2 regions of the Massilia sp. BHUDP2 genome follow, and region 1 is predicted to be linked to the other one. Evidence: predicted binding sites of a transcription regulator. Region 1 holds the regulator's gene; the other holds the start of a gene.
What was found. The regulator FliA, encoded in region 1, starts transcription of late flagellar genes. The targets are predictions, from matches to a motif close to CTAAAGTTTNNNNNNNNNNNGCCGNTA.

Region 1 (6,108 bases):
CTTCGACAACGATTTCGACCCCGAACCGGTATTCAGCCGCGCCCCGGCCGCCTTCGCGCCCGCCGCACCGGAACCACGCCAGCCGGCGCCGCGCGCCGCCGCGCCGAAGCTGGACCCGTTCGCCGGCCAAGCTTATGTGGAACGCCGCGCCGCGCCCGCCATCGAACCGGACATCCCGCCGACCTACGTCAACCGCCGCGCCCCGAGCCCGGAGCCGGGCATCGACATGGCCGCCATGACCCAGATGATGAGCGCCGCCATCGCCCAGGCCAAGGAATCGGCCGCTCTTGAAATGAGCGGCATGATGAACGAGATCCGCGCCATGCGCGGCCTGATGGAAACCCAGCTGGCCGAACTGTCCTGGAACGCGACGCAACAGCGCGAGCCGCAGAAGGCCGCCGTGCTGCGCGAGATGCTGGCTGCGGGCTTCTCGGCCACCCTGGCGCGCTACCTGATCGACAAGATGCCGGCGACCAAGGACGCGGCCGACGCCCTGCGCTGGATCAAGACCGTCCTGGCCCGTAATCTCACCACCATCGCCAACGAAGACGATCTGCTAAACCGCGGCGGCGTGTTCGCCCTGGTCGGCCCGACCGGCGTCGGCAAAACCACCACCACCGCCAAGCTGGCGGCGCGCTGCGTGATGCGCCACGGCCCGGACAAGCTGGCCCTGATCACCACCGACGCCTACCGTATCGGCGGCCACGAGCAGCTGCGCATCTACGGCAAGATCCTCGGCGTGATGGTGCACTCGGTAAAGGACGAGGCCGACCTGCGCATCGCCCTGAAAGAACTCAAGAACAAGCACACCGTCCTGATCGACACCATCGGCATGTCGCAGCGCGACCAGATGGTGACGGAACAGGTGGCCATGCTCTCCGAATCCGGCACCGACGTGAAGCGCCTGCTGTGCCTGAACGCGACCTCGACCGGCGAGACCCTGAACGAAGTGGTGCGCGCCTACCAGGGTTCGGGCCTGGCTGGCTGCATCATGACCAAGCTGGACGAAGCCGCCTCGATCGGCAACGTGCTCGACGTCGTGATCCGCCAGAAGCTCAACCTGCACTACATCTCCAACGGCCAGCGCGTGCCGGAAGACCTGCACCTGGCCGACCGTGCCATGCTGGTCGACCGCGCCTTCCGCAACAACCGTCATGCTCAAGCCCAGTTCGGTGATGCCGACCTGCCGCTGATGATGGCCGCTGCCGGCAACGATCGCAGCCTGCGCGAGGTGCACCTTGGCTAGTTTCGATTTCGACCAGGCCGAAGGCCTGCGCCGGATGCTGCAGGGCCCGCGCCCGCGCATCGTCACTTTTCTCTCCGCCACGCCTGAAGACGACAAGGGCGCCATGCTGGTCAACCTGGGTGCCTCGCTGGCCCAGCTGGGGAACGAGGTCCTGATCGTCGACGCCTGCGAACGCGACTACGGTGTGGCGCGCCGCCTGGGCTTGAACCGGGCCGCCAACCTGGCCGCCGTGGCGCGCCAGGAGTATGGCCTGAACCAGGTGCTGCACGCGGTGCCGCAGGGCTTTTCGGTGGCATCGCTCGGCCGTCCGCACGGCAGCAACGACGCGCGCCGCCTGGCCAAGACCTTCGACGTGCTGGTGGGGCAGGCCGGCATCGTGATGGTCGACGGCGAACTGGGGCCGGACGGCGAATTCCCGCTGCCGCTGATGGCGAGCTCCGAGATCGTGGTGCAGGTCGGTACCTCCGCCGCCTCGATCACGAATGCCTATGCGCTGATCAAGCGCCTGGCGCAGCAGCTGGGCCGCCGCCCCTTCGGCATCCTGGTGACCGGCGCGACAGAGGCGGAGGCCAAGGTGGTATACGATAATATGTCAGCTGCGGCAACACGCTACCTGGCGGTCAACCTGCGCTCGATGGGTTCGGTGCCGGCCGACGAGTACCTGCACCGGGCCGCGCGCCTGGGCCGGGCGGTGGTCGATGCCTTCCCGCTGGCGGGGGCCTCGGTCGCCTTCCGTCGCCTGGCAGGCAAGTTCGCGTTGCACGCGATGCCTGGCATGGGCAGGGGATGAAGAACAAAGATAGCGGAAGAGAAAAGCAGAACGCATGTACACGGTCAAAGGGAAAGCGGACAAGAACCATTTGCTGACGGAGCACATGCCGTTGGTGAAGCGTCTTGCCCACCACATGAAGGCCAAGCTGCCGCCTTCGGTGGAAGTCGATGACCTGGTGCAGGCCGGCATGATGGGCCTGCTCGACGCGATCAACCGCTACGAAGACAACCACGGCGCCCAGTTCGAGACCTATGCGGTGCTGCGCATCCGCGGCGCCATGCTCGACGAGCTGCGCAACAGCGACTGGATGCCGCGCAGTACGCGCCAGAACATGCGCAAGGTGGAGGCCGCGATGGAGGCGCTGCAGCAGCGCCTGGGCCGTCCGGCCAGCGAATCCGAGATCGCCAAGTCGCTCAAGATGTCGCTTGCCGACTACCAGGAGATGCTGGGCGACGGCGGCGGCCACCAGCTGCTCTACTACGAAGACTTCCACGACCAGGGCGAGGACGGCGGCAGCGACAGCTTCCTCGACCGCTATGCGGTGGACGACAGCGATCCGCTGCGCAGCCTGTTAGACACGGGCTTCCGCCAGGCCGTGATCGACGCCATCGACGCCTTGCCGCCGCGCGAGAAGATGCTGATGGGCCTCTACTACGAGGAAGAACTCAACCTGAAGGAAATCGGCGCCGTCATGGGCGTGAGCGAGTCGCGGGTGTCGCAGCTGCACACCCAGGCCGTGTCGCGCCTGCGCGCGGCGCTGCGGGAGCAATTGTGGACTGGGCCAGCGTAGCCGGCCTGGTGCTCGCGATCGCGGGCATCTTCATCGGCCATACGCTGGACGGCGGCAAGTTCGCGTCGCTGATCCATCCGTCCGCCTTCGCCATCGTGGTGATCGGCACCTTCGGCGCCACCCTGCTGCAGAGCGAGCGGCGCAGCTTCATGCTGGGCCTGCGCATGCTGCGCTGGGTGTTTTTCCCGCCCAAATCGAACCGTGAGCTGCTGTCGCGCGAGATCGCGCTGTGGAGCCTCTCCGCGCGGCGCGACGGCCTGCTCTCGCTCGAGCAGTACATGGGCACCAAGGATAAAATTATCCAGAAGGGCCTGCGCCTGGTGGTCGACGGCATCCAGCCCGAGAAGATCCGCAGCCTGCTCGAGAACGAGATCAACGCCTACGAATTCTCGCAGCGTCAGGCGGCGCGCATCTGGGAATCGGCCGCCGGCTATGCGCCCACCATCGGCATCCTGGGCGCGGTGCTGGGCCTGATCCACGTGATGGAAAACCTGTCCGATCCGGCGCGCCTGGGTTCCGGCATCGCGGTGGCCTTCGTCTCCACCGTGTACGGCGTGGGGCTGGCCAATCTGTTCTTCTACCCGGTCGGGAATAAGCTGAAGGCCATCGTCAGCGACAAGGTGGCGCAATACGAGATCCTCGCCGAAGTCTTCCACGACCTCGCCACCGGCGACCACACCCGCGTGGTCGACGAACGGGTGGCGAGCCTGCTGACGCGCCACTAACCGGATCATGGCGCGCAAACGCTACGACGATGGGGCCCAGGAAAACCACGAGCGCTGGCTGATCTCCTACGCCGATTTCATCACGCTGCTGTTCGCCTTCTTCGTCGTGATGTACGCGATCTCGATCGTCAACGAGGGAAAATACGCGGTGCTGTCCGAAGCCCTGGGCGACGCCTTCGGCGGACGCAGCGTGGCGCCGCAGGCGCATACCAGTGTCGAGCCGGTGCTGCCGCTGTCGCACATCGTCAACCGCAAGCGCGTTGAGGCCGCGCGGCGCGAGCGCGAGCGCATGGAAATCCTGGCGAAGGACCTCACCGCCACCCTGATGCCGCTGGTGAAGTCAGGCCAGGTGCGGGTGACGCAGAACGCGCGCGGCATCGGCATCGAACTCAATGCGAGCGTGCTGTTCGCGCAAGGAGAGGCGACCCTGCAGAACGAGGCGCGCGAGATGCTGGGCGCGGTGGCGGGCCTGCTCAAGGATGCGCCGCAGCGCATCGAGGTCGAGGGCCATACCGACAACCTGCCGATCACCAACGAGCGCTTCGCCTCCAACTGGGAACTGTCGGCGGTGCGCGCGGCCAGCGTGGTACGCCTGTTCATCGAGAGCGGCGTGCAGGATGTGCGCCTGTCGGCCATCGGCCATGGCGCGACGCGCCCGGTGGCGCCGAACGACACGCCCGCCAACCAGGCGCGCAACCGGCGCGTGGCGGTGATGATCCTGGCGTCGGTACCGGAACCGCTGCCGGCGGGTGTATAGTAGGCATGAAATAAAAGTTCGTTTCTGCAGTTCTTTTGAAATAATATTTCAAGGAGAAAGAATGCATGTCACACGCTTTTTGCCGCCGACCCTGCTGGTCCTAGGAGCCCTGGTGAGCGCGGCCGGCGTCGTCGGCGCCCAGGAGAAGGAAGAGCAGGTGCGCCACCAGCTCGAGGTCGAAACCGGCGATGGCAGGGTACGGGTGCGCCTGCTGGTCGAGAACCGCGGCGACACCGCGATCTACATCCCGCGCGAAATCGCCGCCGGCGACGAGATCACCGGCCGCCGCTTCGAGCTGCGCGACGCCAAGGGCAAGCCGGTCGACTACACCGGCATGATGGTCAAGCGCGGCGCGCTCACGGCCAGCTACTGGCAGGAGGTGGCGCCGCACAGCATGCACATGAACACCATCGACATCACGCCGTCCTACGCTTTCAGGAAAGGGAAGCAGGGCTACGAGATCCGTTACGACGGGCCGTGGCTGGCGGATGTCACGCAGCTCGACGCGGTACGACACAGCCCGGCGGCGCCGGTGAAATTCAGCTTCAGTAAATGAGAAGGGGCGGCAATACCGGCCCTTTCCGCTTTTGTAGGGTGGGCGGCTTTGCCGCCCACGCGGTCAACCAGCTGCGAGATCATCGCACTAAGTCCTTCAACCTCCAACTATCACCGCGTGGGCGGGAAGACCCGCCCACCTACGTCCCACTCAGTTCAGCGCCGGGGTGTTCTCGCCGAAGTATTCGTGCGAGTCGGCGTTCTGCACCGCCAGGTCCGGGTTGGTGATGGCCAGGTTGGCCGCGCCCGACTGGCCGTACACGTGGTCATCGGTGCCGGCCACCACGTTGAAGTGGCTCATCTCGTGCACCAGGGTGCCGCCCTTCGAATCGGTGCCGGTCATCGGCGCGTTCCAGAAGGCCTTGCACACGTAGATCTTGTAGGGCTGGGTCGGATACACGTAGGCGTAGTAGTTCTGCTTGCAGCCGCAGTCGACCGTCACCGGCTTGGTCGCGAAGGCATCCTTGATGGCGGCGAAGTGCGACTTGACGGTGGCCACCCGGGTGGCGTTGTTGGCGCCGAACCACTTGGTGTAGCGGGTGCCGATCACGCCGCGCTGCATGTAGGCGTCGCCGTCGCTGGCCATCGCCGAGCCGGCCGACATGGCCTGGGTGATGGTGGTCTGCTGGGTGGTGGTGCACTTGTTGAAACTCAGGCCGCCGGCGGACGGGGAGGGCTGTTCGGCGGCCCGCTTCATCGCTTCGATGTCGAGCATCACCTGCGACTTCTGGCCGCGCCCCACGCGGCCGTCGATCCACACGGAGGCCGGGGCCGACACCAGGGTGGCGTGGTCGCCGTCGGCGCCGCCGCGCTCGGCGGCACCCGCGCTGGCCAGGAACAGCTGCGGCGACACCTGCTTGTAGCTGATCTGGTAGTCGCCGCTCACGCTCATGTCGTACAGGCTTGACAACTCGACCTTGACGGTGTGCGAGGCGCCCGGCTTGAGCAGGAAGTAGTCGGCCGCGGTCGGGGCGGCGCGCTTGATGTGGGCGCCGAGGTAGACCACCGGCTCGCCGTCGCGCTTGACGTCGAACAGCGCTTCGTCCACGCCTTCGAAGGGCGTGCGCGCTTTCAGGATGTACTGGGGCGCGCCCGAATTGTTGGTGATGGTGACGCGCACCACCACGTCGTCGTTCTGACCCAGGGTGGTTTTTTCGGGGACCACGCTGACCGCCACGCCCTTCGGCGCCGCTTGCGCGTTGCAGGCTGCCGCGAGCGCAGCCATGCCCAATGCCGACTTCCAGATGCCTTTCAAGCTCATGT
Region 2 (6,108 bases), on a different contig from region 1:
GCGGGTCGAGGGCGCCATCCAGTCGAGCTTGTCGATGCGGCGCTCGAAGGCGGTCTTGATGTCGGCGACCATCTTCAGGATGCGCGCCTTGTCCTCGGCCGGGAAGTACCTGGCGACGTACATCTTGCCGACGGCTTCGTCCATCGCGCCATTGGTGGCGGCCAGGGCGCGCTTCCAGCGCGGCGACTGCTGCGGCGAGCCGGTCAGGCCCTTGCCGTAGAACTCGAAGCGCAGGTCGGAATAGGCTTTCGGCAGCGTGCTGGCGAACTGGTTCAGGCTGTGGAAGGCCAGGTAGTCCTTCCAGGTGCCCAGGTCGGTGGCGGCCACCTGCTCGGCGGCGCCCTTGAGCGCGCCCGGGTGGTAGGCGATGAAGCGGTCCTGGCCAGCCAGGCGCGCGCCCTTCATGAAGGCGTTCCAGTCCATGCCCGGCGCCTTGGCGGCGAAGTCCTTCATGGTCCAGGTATTGTTGGCCTTCTGGATGTCGGCCGACTCTTCGCGCGAAGCGTGGCTTTCGGCCAGTCTTGACTCCAGCGCGAAGATGTTCGCCGCACGCTCGTCGGCCCGGTCGTAGCCGGCCAGTTTCAGCATGGCAGCGATGTACTGCTGGTACTTGGTGCGCAGCTCGGCCATCTTCGGGCTGTTGTCGAGGTAGTAGGCGCGGTCCGGCAGGCCGATGCCGCCCTGCAGCAGGTAAGGCACGTTGCGCGACGGGTCGGTCAGCCCCTGGTTGAACCACACGCCGAACAGGTTCGGGGTGTTGAAGTTGGTCGCGTTCAGCGGGTCGACGTCGGCACGCAGGAATTCGCCCAGCACGCGCGAGAGCGCGGCGCGGTCCTCCATCGCGTCGATTCTATCCAGGCGCGGCTTGAGCGCGGCCAGGCCGGCCGACTCGATCGCCGCCTCGTTCATGTACGCGGTGTAGAAGTCGGCCACCTTGCGCGCCTCGGGACTGGCGGACTTGCTGGCCGCCGCGTCCTCGATCAGCTTGACGATGCGGGCATTGGTGTCTTCGGCCAGCACGGCCATCGAGCCCCAGGAACCACGGTCGGCCGGGATCTCGGTCCTGGCCATCCACTCGCCGTTGGCGTAGGCATAGAAATCGTCGCCCGGCAGCATGACGGCGCCGGCCGGCTTGGCAGGCGCCACGGCGGCGGCGTTTTGCTCTGCGGCATAGGATGGAGCCATGGCAAATGCGCCGCACAGCGCCAGGGTGATGGCAGTCTTGTTCAAGGTCCAGCTGGTTTTCATTCGCTTCCCTTCTTGTGAAAGTGGTGTTTGCTCTTTATTGCAGGGCGGCGCGGACCTGCGGTAACAGGCGCGCTTTCTGGTCGGCGCGGATGCGCACGCCGTTGCCGACGCGTTCGGCTTCGACAACGCCGTCCGGACCGAAGTTCTTGCGCATGTACGCTTCCATCATCTCCGCATGCGCCGGATTGCTGGAGGAAGCGACGATGCTGGCGAACAGGCTGTTGCGGCCCAGCGCTTCCATGTTGGCCAGCAGCGCGTCGCGGTTGGCGATGGCGAACTTCCAGGTCTGGTCGAGGTGCTCGCCGGCGACCCCGCCGATCATATAGGGCACCAGGTCCGGCGGGGTGTGCGGCGACAGGAGCGACTGCAGGGTACGCGCGGCCAGCTGCGGGTCCTGGGCGCTGGTGAGGGCGCGGCCAAAACGGTTGCGCTCTTCGCTGGTGGGGGCGTTCGCGGCGCGCGCGGCAAGAAGCTCGTAGGTGGCCTTGTCCGCATAGCGGCCGGCGGTGCCGGTGACGAAGTCGATCATCGAGGGCGGCACCGAGGACGGGGCCTGCACATAGCGTGCAAACCTGGCCTTGCCCTCGTCGATGGCCTGGCGGTCGCCGGCCCGCGCCAGCGCGGTGGCCAGCATGCCGCGCAGCTGGGCGTCCTCGGCGGTCTCCCCCGGCTTTTCTTCCCAGCCCAGCTTGTCGAACTTCGGGCGCGCGAAATCGACCAGGAAGCGGCGGATCAGGGCCTGTTCCGGCTCGCCGCGCGCCAGCGAGTCGAGCGTGCGCAGGTTCGACAGGATCGCATCCCAGACCGCCACGCGCGGCTCGTCCCCGTACTTGCGCACCAGGTCCAGGTAGGCCTCCAGGCCCATGCGGCCGTTCGAGGCAAAGCTCCAGGTATCCGACAGCAGCTTCAGGCGCGTGCTGTCCGGCAGGCGCGGCGCCTGCTCGGCCAGGGCGTGGAAGCTGGCCGGGTCGTACTGCACGCGGAAGTAGCCGACGCTGTGCGGGTCGACCACCAGGGTGCCGTCGCAGCTGCCCTGGTTGATGGTCGTGCTGGGGCCGGACAGCAGCGTGGTCCAGGCCTTGCCGTTGACGGTGCCGACCTGCAAGGGCACGTTCCACAGGCGTTTTTCACGGGGCGGCTCGTCGAGGCGGTACTGTTCCTGCGACAGCGTCACCTTGCGCCTGCCCTCCTCGCAGGCCTGCTCGACCCGGATCAAGGGGAAGCCCGGCTGCAGGGTCCAGTCCGAGGCCAGCTTCCCGACCGGCTTGCCGGAGGCCTTTTCCAGCGCGGCCCACAAGTCGCTCGATGTCGTATTCGAATACTGGTGCTTCGCCATGTAGGCGCGCATGCCCTTGCGGAAGGCCGATTCGCCCAGGTAGGCTTCCAGCATGCGCAGGAAAGCCTCGCCCTTCAGGTAGGTGATGGCATCAAAAGCCGCCGCGGCCTGCTCCTCGGTCTCGATCGGGGTCTGGATCGGGTGCGTGGTCTTGCGCGCGTCCAGGTTCATCACGTATTCGCGCTCGGCCATGCCTTCCAGGTAGGGGCGCCATTCGGGATGGAAGTGGTGGGTGGCCTTGGTCGCCATCCACGAGGCGAAGCCTTCGTTGAGCCACAGATTGTCCCACCAGGCCATCGTCACCAGGTTGCCGAACCACTGGTGCGCCAGCTCGTGGGCATTGATGTTGAAGGTGAACTTCTTGACCTTCTCGGGGCTTCTCTTCGGGTCGTACAGCAGGGTCGGCTCGTTGTAGACGACCGCACCCCAGTTTTCCATGGCGCCGTTGAAACCGCCCGGGATCGCGATCTGGTCCAGCTTGGGCAGCGGGTACGGGATGCCGAAGTAGTTGTTGAAGTAGCGCAGCAGGTCGCGCGTGGCCCCCAGGGCGAAGGTGGCCGAGCCGAGCTTGCCTTCGGTCGTCACGATGCCGATGTCGACGCCATCCTGCTTGCTTGATAAGCGCTCGAGCTCGCCGGCCACCAGCACCACCAGGTAGCTCGGCATCTTCGGGGTGTTGCCGAAGCTGATGCGCTGCATCCCGCCGCCGAGGTCTTCGCGCTTGTCGATCGGGGTGGTGGAGTAGGCCTTGAAGTTGCCCGGCACGTCGACGGTGAGCTTGAAGCGGGCGCGGAAGGCCGGCTCGTCCCAGGTCGGGAGCATGCGCCGGGCGTCGGTCGGCGCCATGGTGGTGGCGATCAGCTTCTTGTCCTGGCCGCCCGCCTTGTAGTTCACGTAGAACAGGCCGCGCCCTTCGCGGTTGATCTGGCCGCGGAAGGCCAGCGCCAGCGCGTACTTGCCCGGCACCAGCGGCTGGGACAGCTCGAAGCGCAGGGTCTGCTGCTTCTTGTCGAGGATGGGGTCGAGTTTCAATGTGCCGATGTGCTTGCCCGTCAGGCTGGCCGAATCGATCTGCATGTTGTCGGCGTTCAGCATGATGGTCGAGGTCGGCTTCAGGACGTCGATCTCGACCGTCTGGGTGCCGCGGAAGCTGTTGGCGGCGACGTCCGGCACGATGTGGGCGTCGTACTGCAGCGGCACCACGTCCTTCGGCAGCTTGCCCGGCGTTGCCGCGAAAGAAAACGGCGCCTCGGCCTGCGCCGTGGCGGCACCCAGGGCCAACGCAAGCGCGGCCGTGGCTTTGCGAGCCCGGGCGACTGGCATGTCTCTCATAAGTCTCTCTCTCGAATCTGTTTTTATTTGACGGTTCCTGCGCGCGCTGGCGCAAGAACCCAGCACGCACTGTAGGAAAGCCGGGCGCCGCCTGCGCCCGGATTGCGACAGACTGCAAAAAACGGGGCCAGACTGCTAAAACCGGGGAATGGCGGAGGCATTCGAAAAAAATCCGAAATTTCTTTCGAATTACCCTAAAGTTCCCGAAAGCCGATCCGTAAATGCCTTAGATACCCGGCAATCCGGCCGGCGTTCATTGCCTTGGTGCCAACATGACCTCGAACGACGTCCTCTCGATGTATGAAAACCTCGCTGGCCTCAGCAGCCAGATGAAGGGCGCCGCCGAGGCTGGCGACTGGACCGGTTTCGACAAGCTGAACGTGCAGGCGGCGGTGGCCGCTGGGGCCGCGATCGGCGGCGTGCCGGCACTGGAAGGCGCCAAGCGCCAGCGCAAGATCGACCTGCTCAAGCAGCTGATGGCCAACGACCGCGCGATTCGCGACGTGACCGAACCCTGGATGGGGCAGCTGGACCGCGCGATGTGCGCGCACTGAACAGCACGAATTGACGATCGAAGGCACCTGCGGGTGCCTTTTGTTTTTTGGCTACGATTCCAGCTTGCTCAGCTTGCCCAGGCAGCGGCGCTGGTAACTGTTGAGCCCCTCCGTGACGAGCGCATCGTCCTCGGCCAGCTTCCCGGCATCGATCAAGAGCCGCAGCTTGGCGATGTGATCCCCCTGCGCCAGCGCCTGCGCCAGGTTCGGGCCATCCGCTTCGCCGGCCCGGGCGATTGCCTCGGCCACCGTATCCGGGAAATCCCAATGCCTGGCGATGACCGCCGACAGCTGCCGGCTGCGCGCCAGCAGTTCCACCCCGAACGCGCTTGATGCCGGCACCTTGCCGTTCTGGCAGATGCGGTCGCTAAGGCGGAACGCGACGATCAGCCCGACGTCCTGCATCAGCCCCGCCAGGCAGGATTCGAAGATGTCGGCCGCCACCGCCGAAGCCATCAGGCTCGCCGCCACCGCGCATTTTTCGGAATGGTTCCATACCAGCGGCGCCGCACGGCGGGCAAAGCCCGCCTCGTGCAGCCTGATGAGGGGCCGGAAGGCGACCCGCGCCAGCAGCATGCGCAAGCCGTTCTGCCCGAGCAGCATGATGGCGGCGTCCAGGGTCTTGATCGGGGTGACGGGACGGTAGTAGGCGCTGTTGGCCTCGCGCAGCACTTCGGCCACCAGCACCACGTCTTCGGCCACCTGGGCGGCCAGCTCGCCCGTGCTGACGCTCTCGTCGCGCAGGCTGCGCAGCAGCTTGGGGATCAGTTCCGGGACCCGCGGCACCAGCTCGGCCGCGATGGCCGGGTTCTGCGCCAGCGTGCGCACCTGCTCCAGGATCAGGCGCTCGGTCTCGGGCGGCGCGTCGAACCTTGCCGGGCCAGCCAGCCAGAGGTAATACAGGGCGTCGGTCGCGACATGGTCCGTGCCGCCGCCCGGTTCCTCGGGCGTGGCCGCCTGGGGTTCCGCGCCGCTCAGTAAACGATTGATCCAGTTCTTCATAGTCCGCCAGGGTCTGTGCCGCAGGTGGGATTGTAGCCCAAGGGCCCACCATGCAAAACGCATGAACCTCGAATGGACGTCCTGAAGAGACAAAAGCGCCCGCAGGCGCTTTGAGATGTGCCCGAACAGAAGGCTCGGCCACGGAATCGGGGAGAGCGATCACCAGGTATCTCCTGGCGTCGCCTCTTGCCGGTTGCATCCGGCGTTCGCTGCCTCAGTTGACACGCGAACCGCTTCCGGACACAGGCGTTTCTTCAACGTCTGCCTGCTTTCCGCGCCACGCTATCGGTGGTGGCTGCGCCAGGCCGCTGTGCCGTTCGTGATCTCTCGACCACGGAATGAGTATAGCAAAAATTTTAAGCTTGTGTAGACGAGTTGTGCGCGGCTTCGTCCAGGATCGGTTCGCGCGTCGAGGCAGGCAGGGGCTTGCGTCCCAGCCGCGCCTTGATGCGCGCGCCCAGGCCGACGCGCGGCCCTTCCGCGCGCCCTGCCGCCCGTCTGGCGCGCAGGACAAACACCAGCCCCGCCAGCAGCGCCAGCACGCCGGCGCCCGCCAGCAGCCAGGGCGAGCCCTCTTCCGCCGGCGGCTCCGGCTTTTTCTTCTTCAGCCGGTGCACCTGCTGCTGCGGCGCCACC

Region 2: a site for FliA is predicted at 4,111-4,137, ahead of ACK6C6_RS16270 (flagellar protein FliT). Genes of this name have one in related genera too.

What each region holds. Positions count from the first base shown of each region.
Region 1 is NZ_JBJUVW010000001.1:870,317-876,424, forward strand. It holds gene flhF (flagellar biosynthesis protein FlhF) at 1-1,246, shown strand, start outside; gene ACK6C6_RS03815 (MinD/ParA family protein) at 1,239-2,036, shown strand; gene ACK6C6_RS03820 (RNA polymerase sigma factor FliA) at 2,071-2,808, shown strand; gene ACK6C6_RS03825 (flagellar motor protein) at 2,790-3,533, shown strand; gene motD (flagellar motor protein MotD) at 3,541-4,290, shown strand; gene ACK6C6_RS03835 (hypothetical protein) at 4,352-4,846, shown strand; gene ACK6C6_RS03840 (M35 family metallo-endopeptidase) at 4,997-6,106, opposite strand.
Region 2 is NZ_JBJUVW010000002.1:1,261,712-1,267,819, forward strand. It holds gene ACK6C6_RS16260 (M13 family metallopeptidase) at 1-1,248, opposite strand, end outside; gene ACK6C6_RS16265 (M1 family metallopeptidase) at 1,283-3,916, opposite strand; gene ACK6C6_RS16270 (flagellar protein FliT) at 4,189-4,470, shown strand; gene ACK6C6_RS16275 (HDOD domain-containing protein) at 4,522-5,472, opposite strand; gene ACK6C6_RS16280 (hypothetical protein) at 5,829-6,108, opposite strand, start outside.